2 linked regions of the Candidatus Thiodictyon syntrophicum genome follow. The protein of the gene in region 2 interacts with the protein of the main gene of each other region in a pairwise test. Links are inferred from orthologs where the notes say so. Each region holds a gene or a part of one and is shown on either strand. Other genes may lie near its edges. The genes, in order: THSYN_RS21630 and rlmB.

The links.
Region 1: the proteins of rlmB (region 2) and THSYN_RS21630 interact in binary tests that used the Escherichia coli proteins (3 or more experiments, as listed by UniProt). The link is inferred for Candidatus Thiodictyon syntrophicum from one-to-one orthologs.

What each region holds. Positions count from the first base shown.
Region 1 is NZ_CP020370.1:5,126,081-5,133,167, reverse strand. Bases 3,832-6,722 are described here. They hold THSYN_RS21630 (NAD(P)H-hydrate dehydratase), read left to right. Parts: upstream 3,832-4,450; coding sequence 4,451-5,995; downstream 5,996-6,722. Other genes in these bases: tsaE (tRNA (adenosine(37)-N6)-threonylcarbamoyltransferase complex ATPase subunit type 1 TsaE), read left to right, coding at 5,995-6,453; THSYN_RS21635 (glycogen synthase), read left to right, coding at 3,832-4,184. In the rest of the region: THSYN_RS21650 (polysaccharide deacetylase family protein), read left to right, coding at 1-737; THSYN_RS21645 (hypothetical protein), read left to right, coding at 789-2,150; THSYN_RS21640 (hypothetical protein), read left to right, coding at 2,361-2,624; more of THSYN_RS21635, read left to right, coding at 2,718-3,831; THSYN_RS21620 (hypothetical protein), read left to right, coding at 6,938-7,087. UniProt on the Escherichia coli protein: Bifunctional enzyme that catalyzes the epimerization of the S- and R-forms of NAD(P)HX and the dehydration of the S-form of NAD(P)HX at the expense of ADP, which is converted to AMP.
Region 2 is NZ_CP020370.1:837,539-844,599, reverse strand. What follows is about bases 2,283-5,147. They hold rlmB (23S rRNA (guanosine(2251)-2'-O)-methyltransferase RlmB), read left to right. Parts: upstream 2,283-3,272; coding sequence 3,273-4,022; downstream 4,023-5,147. Other genes in these bases: THSYN_RS33400 (hypothetical protein), read right to left, coding at 4,923-5,063; THSYN_RS03660 (PEP-CTERM sorting domain-containing protein), read right to left, coding at 4,230-4,910; THSYN_RS03670 (SPFH domain-containing protein), read right to left, coding at 2,283-3,117. Also shown: THSYN_RS03680 (tetratricopeptide repeat protein), read right to left, coding at 1-998; THSYN_RS03675 (diacylglycerol kinase catalytic domain-containing protein), read right to left, coding at 1,143-2,084; more of THSYN_RS03670, read right to left, coding at 2,095-2,282; THSYN_RS03655 (toll/interleukin-1 receptor domain-containing protein), read left to right, coding at 5,469-5,822; THSYN_RS03650 (hypothetical protein), read left to right, coding at 5,798-6,187; THSYN_RS03645 (nSTAND1 domain-containing NTPase), read left to right, coding at 6,333-7,061. UniProt on the Escherichia coli protein: Specifically methylates the ribose of guanosine 2251 in 23S rRNA.

The sequences.
Region 1 (7,087 bases), 4.3 Mb from region 2 along the record:
GGCGCACCGGCGGATCGCCGCGCCCGCACGAGGCGCGCCTGGTCACCACCTGGTCCGATGGCGAGAACGGGGCCTGGTTCCGCCAGTCGGAGGAAGGGGCGGGCTTCTTCGGGCATTTCTTCGCCCCCTACATGGAGCACTTCCGGGGCGGCGAGTATCCGGTCACACCGGTGTCGCTCAGCGCCTATCTGACGAGCAACCCGGCGGTCGCCCGCGCGCAGGTCCAGACGGGGGCCTGGAACCTCGGTACCGGCTCCGGCTATGACTTTTCCCAGTGGGGGGGCAGCGACCAGCAGCGCACGGCCGCGGCCGCGGTCAGCGGCTTGAGCGCCCGCTACTGGGACCTGTGCGAGCGGTGGCCCGCCGGGCGCCCCCATCCGGCCCTGGAGCGCGCCCGCAGTCTGATTCTGGAGGCGCAGACCAGTTGCTTCCTGTTCTGGGGACCGGCCTGGATTCCGCTCCTCTACGAGCGCACCATCCCGGCCGCCGCGGAACTGGATGCGGCCGAGGCGTCACTGAAGTCTGCCGTCCCCGGGACCCCCGGGCATCCGCTCGGCGAGTCGGAGTCCGCGGCCCCAGTCGGCGCCCAGGCGTCGGTGTCACCACCCGCCGCGGCATCGCCGCCAGCCGCAGCCGTGGTTGCGACCACGCAGATCGCCCCCCTCCCGGACTCGACCGCGCCCGCGCCGCACCGCGGTGACGGTGGATGCGGGCCGCAACCGACGTCCGGGCGCTGACGGCCGGTGATCGACCTCGGGGGTGGGGGCGGGCGGTCCGGGTCTGAGCCCATGAGCACCGGCCCGCGGGCGCCCGCCGTGGAGGTCGCGCAGCCCGCGTGCAGCAATGAAGCCGCAGACCCGGACGCGGCGTGCGCGCTGCCGTCCGGTCCCGAACCCGATCCAGGGCCTGATCCGACGATCGGGCCTGCGGCTCCCGCCGCCGCGGCCTTGCCGCCGCGCTTCCCCGGTCGCGACCCTGGGACCGGTCTGGTCCTCTTCGGTGTCGATGGGGCACTGTGTGCACACTGGCGCCTGACGGCGAATGACCTGGAGCGGGCCGGCGGCAGCTTCCCGGGCGAGGGCGGTCGGCCGTGGCCGGTGGTGCGGCTGCGGCGGGTCCGCCCCGGCGGGGGCGCCGATCCGGTGGACCAGGCCGAGCTGGGCGCCGTCGTGCGCGCGGGCGCCGGGGAGACGCGATTCCAGGTCGCGGCGGATCACGGGCTCTATCACGCGGAGCTTGGCCTGACCAATGGGGACGGCGGCTGGTTGATGCTGGCCCGCTCCAACGCGCTGGACAACGTCTCCCAGGTCGGGGTGGACCTGGCGCGGCTGGAGGCGGCCCCGCCGAGGGTCCTGACTGCCCCGGTTCCCCCATCGCCCCCCCCGCCGGTTACCCCGTTGCCGCTGGCGGCGGCGGTGACTGCGCCCCTGGTCTGCCTCACCACCGACGACCAGGAGCCGGCACTCAGGCCGGGGTCCGCGGTTTCCCTGACGGGGTCCTTTCCGCTGGTGGAGCGTTGCGCGCCCCCGCCTTGGGCGCCGGCCCCGGCGCCTGCGACCACGGGGGCGGCCCCGTGGCATGGACCCGCGCCGTCGGTCGCGCTCGACGCGGCCCCCGGGGCGGTGCAAGGGGAGTCCGCGGGATTGCAGCTGATGCTCGGGTTGTTACCCCTGGCCCCCGAGCTCACGCTCCCGCTCGCGCCCATCCCCGCGGCCCGGCACCAGGACGGATGGACCCCGCCGACCTCCGCGCCGGGGCCGCGTCAGCCCGCCTTGGAGGGTCGGCCGCTGCGCCTGCCGGCCCCCGGCGAGCCGGCGGAGGGTCCGGACCTACCCGCCGCGGCGCCACCCGGCGCGCTCGACCTGGGCCCCGCCGGTCCGGCCCAGCCCGCGCCGGTCTTCATGGCCCCCGGCTGGTCCTTGACCTATGAACAGGCCCCGCTGCGGCGCACCGGCCTGGAGCTGGAGGCGCAACTGCGTATCACCGGGCAGGCAGCACCCGGGACCCTGGTCGATCTCTTCGGCCACCCCTTCCGGGTCGGTCCCGGGGGGCGCTTCCAATTGGTCGTGCGGGTGGATGATCCGTCCCTCCTGCGCATGGCATTGTTTCTCAACCCGCCGCCCGAGCTGACCCTGACCAGGGACGACTGAGGCGTTTGCGCTGTGACGGAAAAACCGCATCATCTAGTGCCTGTAAGGCCCCAGTGACCACAACATCTGGGCACAGCGCAAATGCCTCCGACTGAGGTCGGCGTTCGGTCAGGACCCCCAGCGGGTATACTTACCGGCTTAGCGGATCGATGTCAGGGTCTTTCTTGGATAAATACCGCGCCAGGAACAAGCTAAACACGGACACAATCGTTGTCGTTGTCGGCCTCGATCCTAGTCCCGGCCACTGGGAGCGCCGCACCCCAGTGCGGCGCGATCTCGCTGGCGACCGCTGCGTTGCGCGCTGCGGACAGGCCGGGCCGCACTGGGGTGCGGCGCTCCCAGTCGGTCGGCCTGAAGGCCGACCGACACACCACGGTGGCCGGAACGATGAGCGAGGCCTACAACGACAACGACAACGATAACGATAACGATAACGACAACGACAACGAGATTGGCGCAAGTTGCATTCTCTAATAGACGTGTTTAACTTATTAGTGAACCGTTCCTAACCCGGCGGCGGTCACGGCCGCCACCCACTCACGAGCCATCCCAAAGGGGGCAGGGCGCATGTACATCGCCATGGTCAGCGCCGAGTGCGCGCCGATCGCCAAGGCCGGCGGTCTCGGGGACTTCGTCCAGGGTCTGGCCCGAGAGTTGTCGATTCGGGGCAATCAGGTCGAGATCTTCCTTCCTAAGTACGACAGCCTGCGCTTCGATCGCATCTGGGGCCTGACCAAGGTCTATGAGGGTCTGTGGGTGCCCTATTACGACCAATGGGTCCATTGTGACGTGGAATACGGTGAGGTCGACGGACTCAAGTGCTACTTCATCGACGAGCACGCCCGGGAGAACTTCTTCCGGCGCGGCAAGATCTACGGGGAGCCGGACGACGCCAACCGGTTCGCCTTCTACTGCCGGGCGGTGCTGGAGTTCATGCTGAAATCCGGCCGCCACCCGGACGTGATCCACTGCAACGACTGGCAGACCGGCCTGATCCCGGTGCTGCTCTATGAGATTTACCAGGGCCTGGGGATGAAGCACACCCGTGTCTGCTACACCCTGCACAATATGGGGCACCAGGGCGTGACGGGGGATTCCATCCTGCGCCAAGTGGGCCTCAAGCCCGAGCGTATGATGGTCATGGAGCGGATGCTCGACCCCGTCAATCACCGGGCAGTGAACCTGATGAAGGGCGGGATCGTGTTCTCCAACTTCGTCACCACCGTCTCGCCGCGCTACGCCTGGGAGATCCAGCATACCGACCAGGGGATGGGGCTCCAGGGGCTGCTCCAGTATTACGACCGCAAGTTCGGCGGCGTCCTGAACGGCATCGACTATTCGGTGTGGAACCCGGAACTGGACCCCCACCTCCCCCAGCCCTACGGCCCCGATACCCTGCCGCAAAAGGCCGCCAGCAAAAAGGCCCTGCGTCAGCGCCTGGGTCTGGCTGACGTCTTCAAACCGATCATCACGGTGGTGAGCCGTCTGGACCGCCAGAAGGGGGTGGACCTGATCCGCCGGGCCATCTACTTCTCGCTGGAGAGCGGCTGCCAGTTCGTACTCCTGGGTTCGGCCCCGGAGCCGGCGGTGAATGAGCGGTTCTGGGGCATCAAGCGCGAAATGGACTCAAACCCCGACTGTCACCTGGAACTGACCTATGACGAGGAACTGTCGCACCTGATCTATGGCGGGTCCGACATGATCCTGATCCCCAGCGTCTATGAGCCCTGCGGCCTGACGCAGATGATCGCCATGAAATACGGCGTGGTCCCCATCGTGCGCCGGGTCGGCGGTCTGGCCGACACCGTATTCGATGCCAACTATTCGGACCGGCCCTTCGAGGAGCGCAATGGCTATCTCTTCGACGAACTGACGGAGAGTGCCCTGGAGGCCGCCATGGGCCGCGCCATCGGCCTGTGGTTCCGCTTCCCCGAATACTTCCGGCAGTTGCGCGTCAACGGCATGCGCGCCGATAACTCCTGGAACCGGCCGGGGCAATCGTACCTCGATATCTATCACCATCTGCGCAACTGAGTGACGCGTCAAGAACAAGCACAATCGTTGTCGTTGTCGTTGTCGTTGTCGAAATCGTAATCGGAGAAGCGACATAGTTTGGCGTGAGAGAGAATCCGTGGCGCTAAGATAATCTCGACAACGACAACGACAACGACAACGACAACCAACGACCGCGACGACGATTTATTTCTGACTCGTTACTAATCCTGTCCATTTATTCTCAAGCCGCTGTCGATGTCGCGGTTTGATTCCGTATTATCCGCTGCTACGGCTACCAGAACTCCATGTGCCGCTCAATCCCAGATACCCCCACTCTTCCCCAGGCACTCTATCGCGCCGACCAGGTCCGCGCCCTGGACCGCACTGCCATCGAGGTCCACGGCATCCCCGGGATCGAGTTGATGAACCGGGCTGGGAGCGCCGCCTATGCGCTGCTGCGCACCCGCTGGCCGCAGCTCAAGCGCCTGACGGTCCTCGCGGGCCTCGGCAACAACGGCGGCGACGGTTATGTCATCGCCCGGCTGGCGCGGGCGGACGGTATGACGGCGACGGTGCTTCAGCTCGGCGACAGCGATCGGGTCGGCGGCGACGCCGCGCTGGCCTTGGCCGCCTACCGGGAGGCCGGCGGTCCGATCGAACCCTTCGACGCCCTCCCCGCGCAACCGGGTGTCATCGTCGATGCGCTCTTCGGCACCGGTCTCGACCGCCCGGTTACAGGCCCCTGGGCCGCGGCCATCGCGGCGGTCAACGCAAGCGGTGCGCCGGTGCTGGCCATCGATATCCCCTCCGGACTCCAGTCGGACACCGGCGCCGTGCTCGGGATCGCCGTGCGCGCCGCCGCGACCATCAGCTTCATCGGCCTCAAACAGGGCCTCTTTACCGGGGCCGGACCGGACCAGTGCGGCGCCGTCCATTTCAGTGACCTGGGCGTCCCCGCAACCGTCTACGCCACGCAAACCCCATCCGCCTGCCGCATCGACTGGTCCCCGGAGTCCGCAAGCCTGCAACCGCGGCGACGCACCGCCAACAAGGGCGACTTCGGCCATGTGCTCATCATCGGCGGTGCCCCCGGCATGTCCGGCGCCGCCCGCCTGGCCGCTGAGGCGGCCCTGCGCGCCGGGGCCGGACTGGTCACGGTCGCCACCCACCCGGACCACGCCGCCCTGCTCAACCTCACCCGCCCGGAACTCATGGTCAGTCCGGTCGCGGACCCCGCGGCACTGGATGCATTGGTCGCGCGGGCCACGGTCATCGCCATCGGCCCCGGCCTGGGCCGCGCCGACTGGGGCCGTCGACTCTGGGAGCGGGCACGGCTGAGCGGCAAGCCGCTGGTGGTCGACGCCGATGCGCTGAATCTCCTGGCCGAATCGCCCGCGACCAACCCGGACTGGGTCCTGACCCCCCACCCCGGCGAGGCCGGACGCCTGCTCGGGTGCGGCACGGCCGCGGTCGGCGCCGACCGCTTCCAGGCCGTACGCGAGATCCAGCGGCGCTACGGCGGGGTGGTGGTCTTGAAAGGCGCCGGCACCCTGATCCAGGGCGAGCCCCAGCACCCGCCCGCGGTCTGCACCGACGGCAACCCCGGGATGGCCACCGCCGGTGCCGGGGACGTGCTGACCGGCGTGATCGCCGCCCTATTGGCTCAAAGCCGCGCCTTGGGACTCGACGCGCGGCAGGCGGCCGGTCTCGGTGTCTGTCTCCACGCGGCGGCCGGCGACCGCGCCGCCCGGGACGGCGAGCGGGGGCTGATCGCCGGCGACATCCTCGCCGCCCTGCGCCCGGTCGCAAACAGGGTCGCCGCCGGCCTATACGAGGTGGGGGAGGGCTGATGCAGATCCTGCTGCCCGACGCCGAGTCCCAGACCGCCTTCGGCGCCCGTCTGGCCGCCGCCCTGCCCAGCCAGTTCGTGATCTACCTGCACGGGGATCTCGGCACCGGCAAGACCACCCTGGCCCGCGGCATCCTGCGCGGCCTGGGCCACCAGGGCGCCGCCCGCAGCCCCACCTATACCCTGATCGAACCCTATGAGATCGGCCCCCGCCGGGTCTATCACCTCGACCTCTACCGGCTTGCCGATCCCGAAGAACTCGAATACCTGGGGCTGCGCGACCTGCTCGGCGACGCGGCCCTGTGGCTGGTGGAATGGCCCGAGCGTGGGGCAGGGCTGTTGCCGGCGGCGGATTTGAGTATCGGGATCGAATACCTTCCTGATGGGCGGAGACTGACCCTTAGCCTGCACGGTGAGGCGGGGCAAGGCCTGGTCGAGCGGTTGGGTCTGGGGATATAGCGGCGTCGTGGCGGAGGCTGCCTCGCGGGATTCTTACCGCGGCTGGGCCGGTTGCGCCCTGACGCACCCAAGGTGGGCCTTGATCATGACTCCGGCCACCCTGCCGGACGGGAGGTCGCTGGTCCGCACAGCGGACCCTACAGGGGCGGTCGTAGGGTCCGCTGTGCGGACCACAGACGTAGTCGTTGGCTGATGGGTCGGGATTATAATCAAGGCCGCAAGGTGCAACGAGAAGGTGCGTCCAGACCGTTGATCAGAAAAAGGAAAATTTCTTGATTGCGCAAGGCATCCGGGCCTATGGCGTAGTTCGTCCGCCGAATGGCGGCGTTGCCGGAATCCGCGTTCAGGACATTGACAGACCGCGGGAAATTTGTTCCACTGCCCGAGACCTGACGGGTTATCAGGTAGTCCGTCCGATGAAAACGAGTTAGCCGCATAACCGATGCCATTACAAAATCGCGTAGATCCTTGGGGGAACCTGATCGTGGCCGATGCGCGAGGCGCATGGCTTGGCAATCGCGGCAAGCTTCATGATGAAAACAAAGAAATCGTTGCCCTATGGAAGCATAAGCAATGGAAGGTATGCCAATTGGCGTATAAGGGGAGAAAGCGACAGATATTCAGCCCCGACAGC
Region 2 (7,061 bases):
GCGGGCGGCACGCCATCGCGTTTCAGGGCGGCAAGGTTCTCCTCGGCGCAGGCGAGCCCCGGGTGCCGGTCCAGGGCGCGCTTCCACAGGGTCCGGGCCTGGTCGCCGCGACCAAGGCGGCTGGCGGCGCCTCCGCCGAACAGGAGGCGCATGGCCTCCGGGGTGCCCGTCGCCTCACCGATCCAAGTGGCCTGGTTGGTGCGCTCGAAGGCATCCCAGGCGGCCTGGTCCTCCCAGATCAGGAGCAGGGCGCCGAGTTGGGCCTGGGCATCCTCGATGCGCCGTGCCGACGCCTGGGCCAGGGGGACGGCGAGCCCCCGGGCGCCGCCCTCATCGCCCCGATACAGGCGCAGTTGCAGGGCCCAACCCAGGGCGAAGAGGTTGCCCGGGTCCAGTTGCCAGGCGTCGAGCGCGGCGCTCAGCGCCTCCGCGCTGCGCCCCAGATGGAAGAGTGCGAGCACCCGGTTGTTGCGTGCGGGGGTCACGGCGACGCCGGCCAATTCACGCGCGGCGCCGGCGTAGTCCTGGGCCTCCAGGTGCAGCTTGCCGATCTCGAAACGCTCCATGTCCGCCAGGGTCGCCTGGGAGCCGTCGGGCTGTTGCAGCACTTCGGCCAAGGCCGCAGGCTCGGCATGGAAGCGTTCCGTCGCGGCGCCCAGGTCAGTCAAGCGTTCAAGGGCGCGGGATGCCAGCAGGGCATAGTCGCGCTCCATGGCGAGCTGGAAGAGCACCTCCTGGGCCTCCCGGCTGTTGGGCCGGCGCTGCGCCCACTGGTGGGCGGCCAGGGTGGCCGCGCCCCGGCCGCCGGCCTGATACAGGGCATCCACCAGCATTCGGTTGGCGCCGCAGTGATCGGGGAAGCGCTGCACCAGGGCGCGCGCCCGGGCGCTGGCCGAGGCGAAATCGCGGGCCTTGATCAGGCGCTCCACGCCCTTGAGTTGTGCCGGTTCGGGCTGCTGGCCCCTGGCCTGGGTGGTCTTGGACGGTTTTTTCGGCACCGCGGGTCCTCCGGTGTTGGGTGTTGGGCGGGGCGCCAAAGCGATAGGGATGTCGTGCCGCCCGGCGACTCGCCGGACACGCCTGCCGCCCTGAAAAAGGTTCTTGCGCTTAATGCTCTGGCGTGCGAAGGGCCTGTTCCGGCTTCACGTCACCAGCCGCCCCTGCCTGGCGGCGACCCTAATGGTCGCACAGGCACCCGCGTTGAAGCGCACGAAGTCGGACTCGATCCCGTCGCTGAAGATGACCCCGCCCTCCGGCATCCGGGACTCGAGGATCAGCGGGGTGGCGGCCGTGATCTTGCCGAAGGCGATCTCGGCCGCCGAGGTCCGGCTCGGCCAGGGCTCCCGGACCGAGAAATACAGATAGTCCGCGTCCCACTGGAATGAGCGGGGTGACGCGAGCTTGAGCGGGTGCCCGGACAGGGCACCCGCGATGCCCCCCGCCCCGCAGATGATACTACGCAGCCAACCCGTGGCGCCCAGGCCGGTGGAGACGATGATGCCGCTCGACGACTGGTCCTCCGCGCGGTCGCCGATGCCGAGCCGATAGCGCGCCGAGGTATGGCTGCGCGGACCGATGAAGAGGTCGTTGACACCGTACAGGGTCTCGCCGGTGTTCAGTCTGGCCTCGGCCATCGTGACGCGGCGGATCGGGCGCCGGTCGGCGAACACCGCGGGCACCACGGCGTCCAGGTCCGCGGGTCGGAAGGGCACCAGGACCCCCTCGATCCTGGCCGGGTCCGGATTGACCCCGATCAGCACCTGTCCGTCGAGATATTTGAGTACGTTCGCCACCAGCCCGTCCTGCCCCAGCACCACGACCGTATCCCGGGCGCCGAACAGGAAGTTCGGGACATAGGCGCGCTCCAGTGCCTGCACCCGCCCGAGCCGCTCCAGACGGTGCTGCGTATCCTGCACCGCCGCCTGATAGCACTGGTCCTCCGCCTGGTATTCGGCGAAGTCCGCGCCCAGGTGCTCCACATAGAAACGCGCCTGGTCGAGCGTATTGAAGCGCACGATCAGCTCCGCGAGCCGCGTGCGCCGCGTGATCAGGACGATCTTGTTTTCGGTCAGCCGGTCGATCATGAGCGCCGCATCAGTCAGCCGGATTGCCCGCCATCAGCTCGCGCAGCAGGTCCGGGGTGATGTTGAGCTGACCGATCCGCTGCGCCCCCTCCGCCAACTCCTTGAAGGCCAGTGCGACCAGTTGGTTCGGCTCCATGCGGGCCTGGGTCAGCACCTCCAGGATGCGCGGATCGGTCTGGGACAGGGCCTGCATGACGGTCGCGACCCCATAGGCGCGGGTCTCCGCCTCCTGGCGGGCGTTGACCGTGGACAGGGCGATCAGGTCTTTCTTTTGCTCCTCCAGGGCGATCTGGGTCGCCATCTCCGCCTCGCGCAGCTCGCGGCGTTTCTGCGCCACGGACTTCTCCGCCTCCATCTGCGCCTCCTTGATCTGGCGCTTCTTGTTCTCGACCGCGATCTCGGTGTTCAGCTCGTTTTCCTTGATCGAGCGCTCCTGCTCCACGGCCGCGTTGCGCCGGGCGTAGATCGCCTCGTCGGCCTGGCGCAGGACCTGCTCGCGCGCCTCCGCCTCGAGCGCGCGCGCCGTCTCCGGCGTGGGTCGGATCGCCAGGATCGAGAGTCCGAGCACCTCGACGCCCAGGGCGGCAACGACCTCCGCCCCCTGCAACCCCTGATGCAGGGCCGCGACCAGGGCGTCCGAGCGGCCGAGCGCCTGGCGCAGCGGCAGGGCCTGCAGCGCGACGCGCGTCAGGACCTGCACCTGATTGACCAGCCGCTGGGGCAGCTTCCTTGCGTCCTCGGATGCGTAGTCCCGACCGTTCGGCGTCAGGGCGAAGTTCATCGACTGCGCGAGCCGCTGCGGGTCCGCCACCCGGTAGGTGATCTGCCCCTGGACCGTGACCTGCTGAAAATCCGCGGTCACCTCCTCGAAGATGAAGGGCACCTCGATACTGCCGATCGGGATCAGGACCAGCGAGGTCGTCGGCGCAAAATACAGGAAGGCGAGCCCCGCCCCCTCACGGACGCGCTCACCGCGCCTGAACTGGATGACGAAATCGGTCGGTGCGACCTTGATGAAGCGAATGCCGAACATGCTGACTCCTGCCTGCCCTTGCGCTTGCCGATACCTCTAAAAGGGTGTCCGGGCAAGGCGGCAACACCCCATCTGAGCCCGCGGCCAACCCGTCGGGGGCCGACAGGGCTAAGATTAGGCCATGATCAGGCTTTTCTCCTACCGGAGCATTCACCGTGAACGACCTGGCACCCGTCGCCGGCATCCACAGCGTGCGTAGCGCGCTCAAATTCGGCGCCGAGGGGGTCGGCGAGCTGTGGCTGGAGCGCGGCCGACGCGACCGGCGGCTGGCGGAGCTGGCCGACCTCGCCCGCGCGGCCGGCATCCCGGTCAAACAGACCGACCGGGCGGCACTGGATCAGGGGGCCCAGGGCACCAACCACCAGGGCGCGCTCGCCTGGGTGCGCAGTGCCGCCCCCCGGCTGGCGGGGGACCTGGACGGAATCCTGGATCAGATCGCGGGACCGCCCCTGTTGCTGCTCCTGGATGAGGTCCAGGACCCGCACAACCTGGGGGCCTGTCTGCGCACCGCGGACGCCGCCGGGGTCCATGCCGTGATCGCCCCCAAGGACAACGCGGTCGGTCTGACCCCGGTGGTGTGCAAGGTAGCGAGCGGGGCGGCGCAGACGGTGCCCTATCTCCAGGTGACCAACCTGGCCCGCACCATGGACCAGATCAAAGAACGCGGCATCTGGCTGATCGGGACCGCCGGGGAGGCCGCGGGCGACCTCTACGGCACGGATCTCAAGGGTCCGATCGGGCTCGTGATGGGCAGCGAGGGCACCGGCCTGCGGCGCCTGACGCGCGAGCGCTGCGACCTGCTGGTGCGGCTGCCGATGGCCGGGACCGTGGAGAGCCTCAACGTCTCGGTGGCGGCGGGGGTCTGTCTCTTCGAGGCCGTGCGGCAGCGGCGGACGGGGCACTGAATTGCAGGGGTGCGGTCAGAACTGAGGTGTTAACGCACATGTCGTAGGGTACGCATCGCGTACCCTAACAGCGACAGCTACCGGACGTTCTCACGGACCGGGCGTCGTTGTCGTTGTCGTTGTCGTTGTCGTTGTCGGATTATTCGATTACGACAACGACAACGACAACGACCCGACAAGCATCCCCTAATGGACTTGTTTCACTTGTTAATGGACCGTTCCTAATAGCGATTTCGGATTGGTCCCGCGGCGAACGGCGAAACGGACCAAGCCAGTCACGCCGAGCATCAGGAGCACCGCGGTGCCCGGTTCAGGGACCTCAAGGGTGAGCGGCAGCGATCCATAGATCCGGCCGGGAACATTGGGGTCCTCCCCATAGTTCAGGAACGAAAAGGTACCGCGGTTGAGTTTATTGATGTCGACGTTGAAGATTGCTTCGCCTGACCAACTTACGAGGGCGTCAGCCGACAAGGCAATGTCGACGGCCGCCAAGCTTACCCCAAAGTCATCCCCTGAGGTAGGGGTCGTCGTATCGTGGTCGATATGCAGGCCGTCGATCAAACCCTGGATGATATTGCCACCGGACGGGGTGACGCTGAGAGTCACTGAACCGCTGATCAGCGAGGGTGTGTAGTTGTTGTACGCGCCGGTCTTGACGTAGTCCGAACCAGCCCCGGCGCCTTTCCATTCCTCGATTAACGACACATCGCCGCCGGCAAACTTCCCGCCCACGACGTTTTCGGAATACTGAGCCGAACCGCTGAAGACCCAGCGACTTTGACCCAGGGTGCCATACTCGTAGACATCGATCATCAGGTTGGCCTGCGCCGCCGAAGCCATACCGAAAGCGGTCAACGCGATGAGCCGCATAACTGGTGCACTGTGCATGAGCTTGTCTTCTCAATCATGTGTTGCAGGAAAATAGGGTCGCTCACCGCTGCGGACCCGGGCATTGCCGGTGCCGTCGAGCCTCAGATCCCAAGCGGTGAGTTCCCCGGTGTCGGTCCGCCGCGCGGCACCGTCGCTGGTGCCGAAGTCCACCGCGCAAGCGCCGAGCCCGTGCGATCTTAGTCTCCGCAGCCTTGGGGCGGGGGAACCTTTTTGTGTGGAAAACGACGCCGACTGTTGCAGGCGCCCCCGGGCGACGCGTCGCGTCCGCCGCGCGGACGGTTCCCCCCAGGCGAGGCGGGGTGCGATGAGAACTGATGTGTTAACGCACATGCCGTAGGGTACGCATCGCGTACCCTACAGCTACCGGACGGTCTCACGGACCGCGCGTCGTTGTCGTTGTCGTTGTCGTTGTCGTTGTCGTTGTCGGATTATTCGATTACGACAACGACAACGACAACGACAGCGTACCCGGGATCTCGGTCACCACATCAGTTCTGCTCGCACCCGGCGACGCCTGGGGTATCATCACCCCCCTCACCACGACCGGCACCCACGATGGACGAACCCCGCCACCACTTCTTCGTCAGCTACGCCTGGGTCGACGACCAGCCGTTCGCCGACCCGTCGCCGGGGGCCGGGCACCGTGCCGGGTGGGTGAGCACCTTCCTCGACCGCCTGGCCAAACACCTGGGGCGCGCCCTGGACCGCACCGCCGAGGGCGAGCGCTATTGGATCGACTATGAGCGGATGCGCGCCGGTGAACCCCTGGCCGCCACCATCCGCGCCCAACTCGCCGGCGCCCGCCTGCTGCTGCCGATCCTCTCGCCGGGCTGGTTCGCCTCCTACTGGTCCTGGTCAACGGCGGCAGTGCCGATGCGGACCTGGTGCGCGACCTGGCCGCCTGCCTGAGCGAACGCCACGGCCTGGGTTACGTGATCCCCCTCATGGCCCAGGCCGACCGCGACCCCGGGCTCAAGCCGTCCGCGCTGCGCCGCGACCTGCGCGACAACCTGCGCCTGTGTACCGCCGTGCTGATGCTGTTTCGCGACGGCCCGGTGGAGCAGGTCCACGAGCAGTTGCGCGAGTATCTCCAGTGCGGCGCCCGCCGGCCCAAGGGCAGCCCGGCCCTAAGCCTCGACCTGTGTCACGCCGGCCCCCAGCCGATCAGCTTCCGCCCCCCGGGGATGCGGGTCCATCCGGTCCCGGGCGTCGGCGCCTGCACCGATGCCTGTGTTCGGGCCTTCGTTCCGCGCCTGACCGGGGGTGAGTCATGAGCGGGGATAGCACCGCGCCGCAGTGTCCCCGCGGCGCTCGGTCCGCGCAGCGGACCAAAGACCGCGCCGATCGCGGGATCGCCGCTGCGACACTCAAGGCCGGACGGCCAACCGCCACTGCGCACCGCAACGCGGGTGCACCAGCATGAGCGCCCCCGCGAACCGCACCCCGCGCCGCCCCTACCCCGGCCTGCGCCCCTTCCGCCGCGACGAGTCGGACCTGTTCTTCGGCCGCGACGACCAGGTCGACCAGCTCCTGGACAAGCTCGCCGAGACCCGCTTCCTGGCCGTGATCGGGACCTCGGGCTCCGGCAAGTCGTCCCTGGTCCGCGCCGGGCTCCTGCCGGCGCTCGACAGCGGCGTCCTCACCCGGTCGATCGCCGCAGGCCCCGCCCCCGGCACCCGCTGGTCCATCGCCGAACTGCGCCCCGGCGAGCACCCCTTCCGCCGCCTCGCCGCCGCCCTGCAAAGGAGCGCGGGCTTCCAGCCCGCGATGCCCCCCGCCGCCGCCGACCCCATCGCGCCCCTGGAACAAGCCCTGCGCCGCGGCCCCCGCGCCCTCCCCTGGCTGCTCGGCCTGCACCCCCTGCCCCCCGGCGAACGCCTGCTGATCCTGGTCGACCAGTTCGAGGAGCTGTTCCGCTACCGCCGCGCCGACCCCGCCGACGCCGCCGCCTTCGTCGCGCTGCTGCTGGGCGCCACCGCCCACCCGGACTGCTTCATCGTCATCACCCTGCGCCCGGAGTACCTGGGCGACTGCGCCCGCTTCCCGGGGCTGCCCGAGGCGATCAACGCCGGGCTCTTCCTCACCCCGCGCCTGACCCCGGAGCAGCTCGCCGACGCCGTCCAGCTCCCCGCCCGGCTGCCCGAGTTC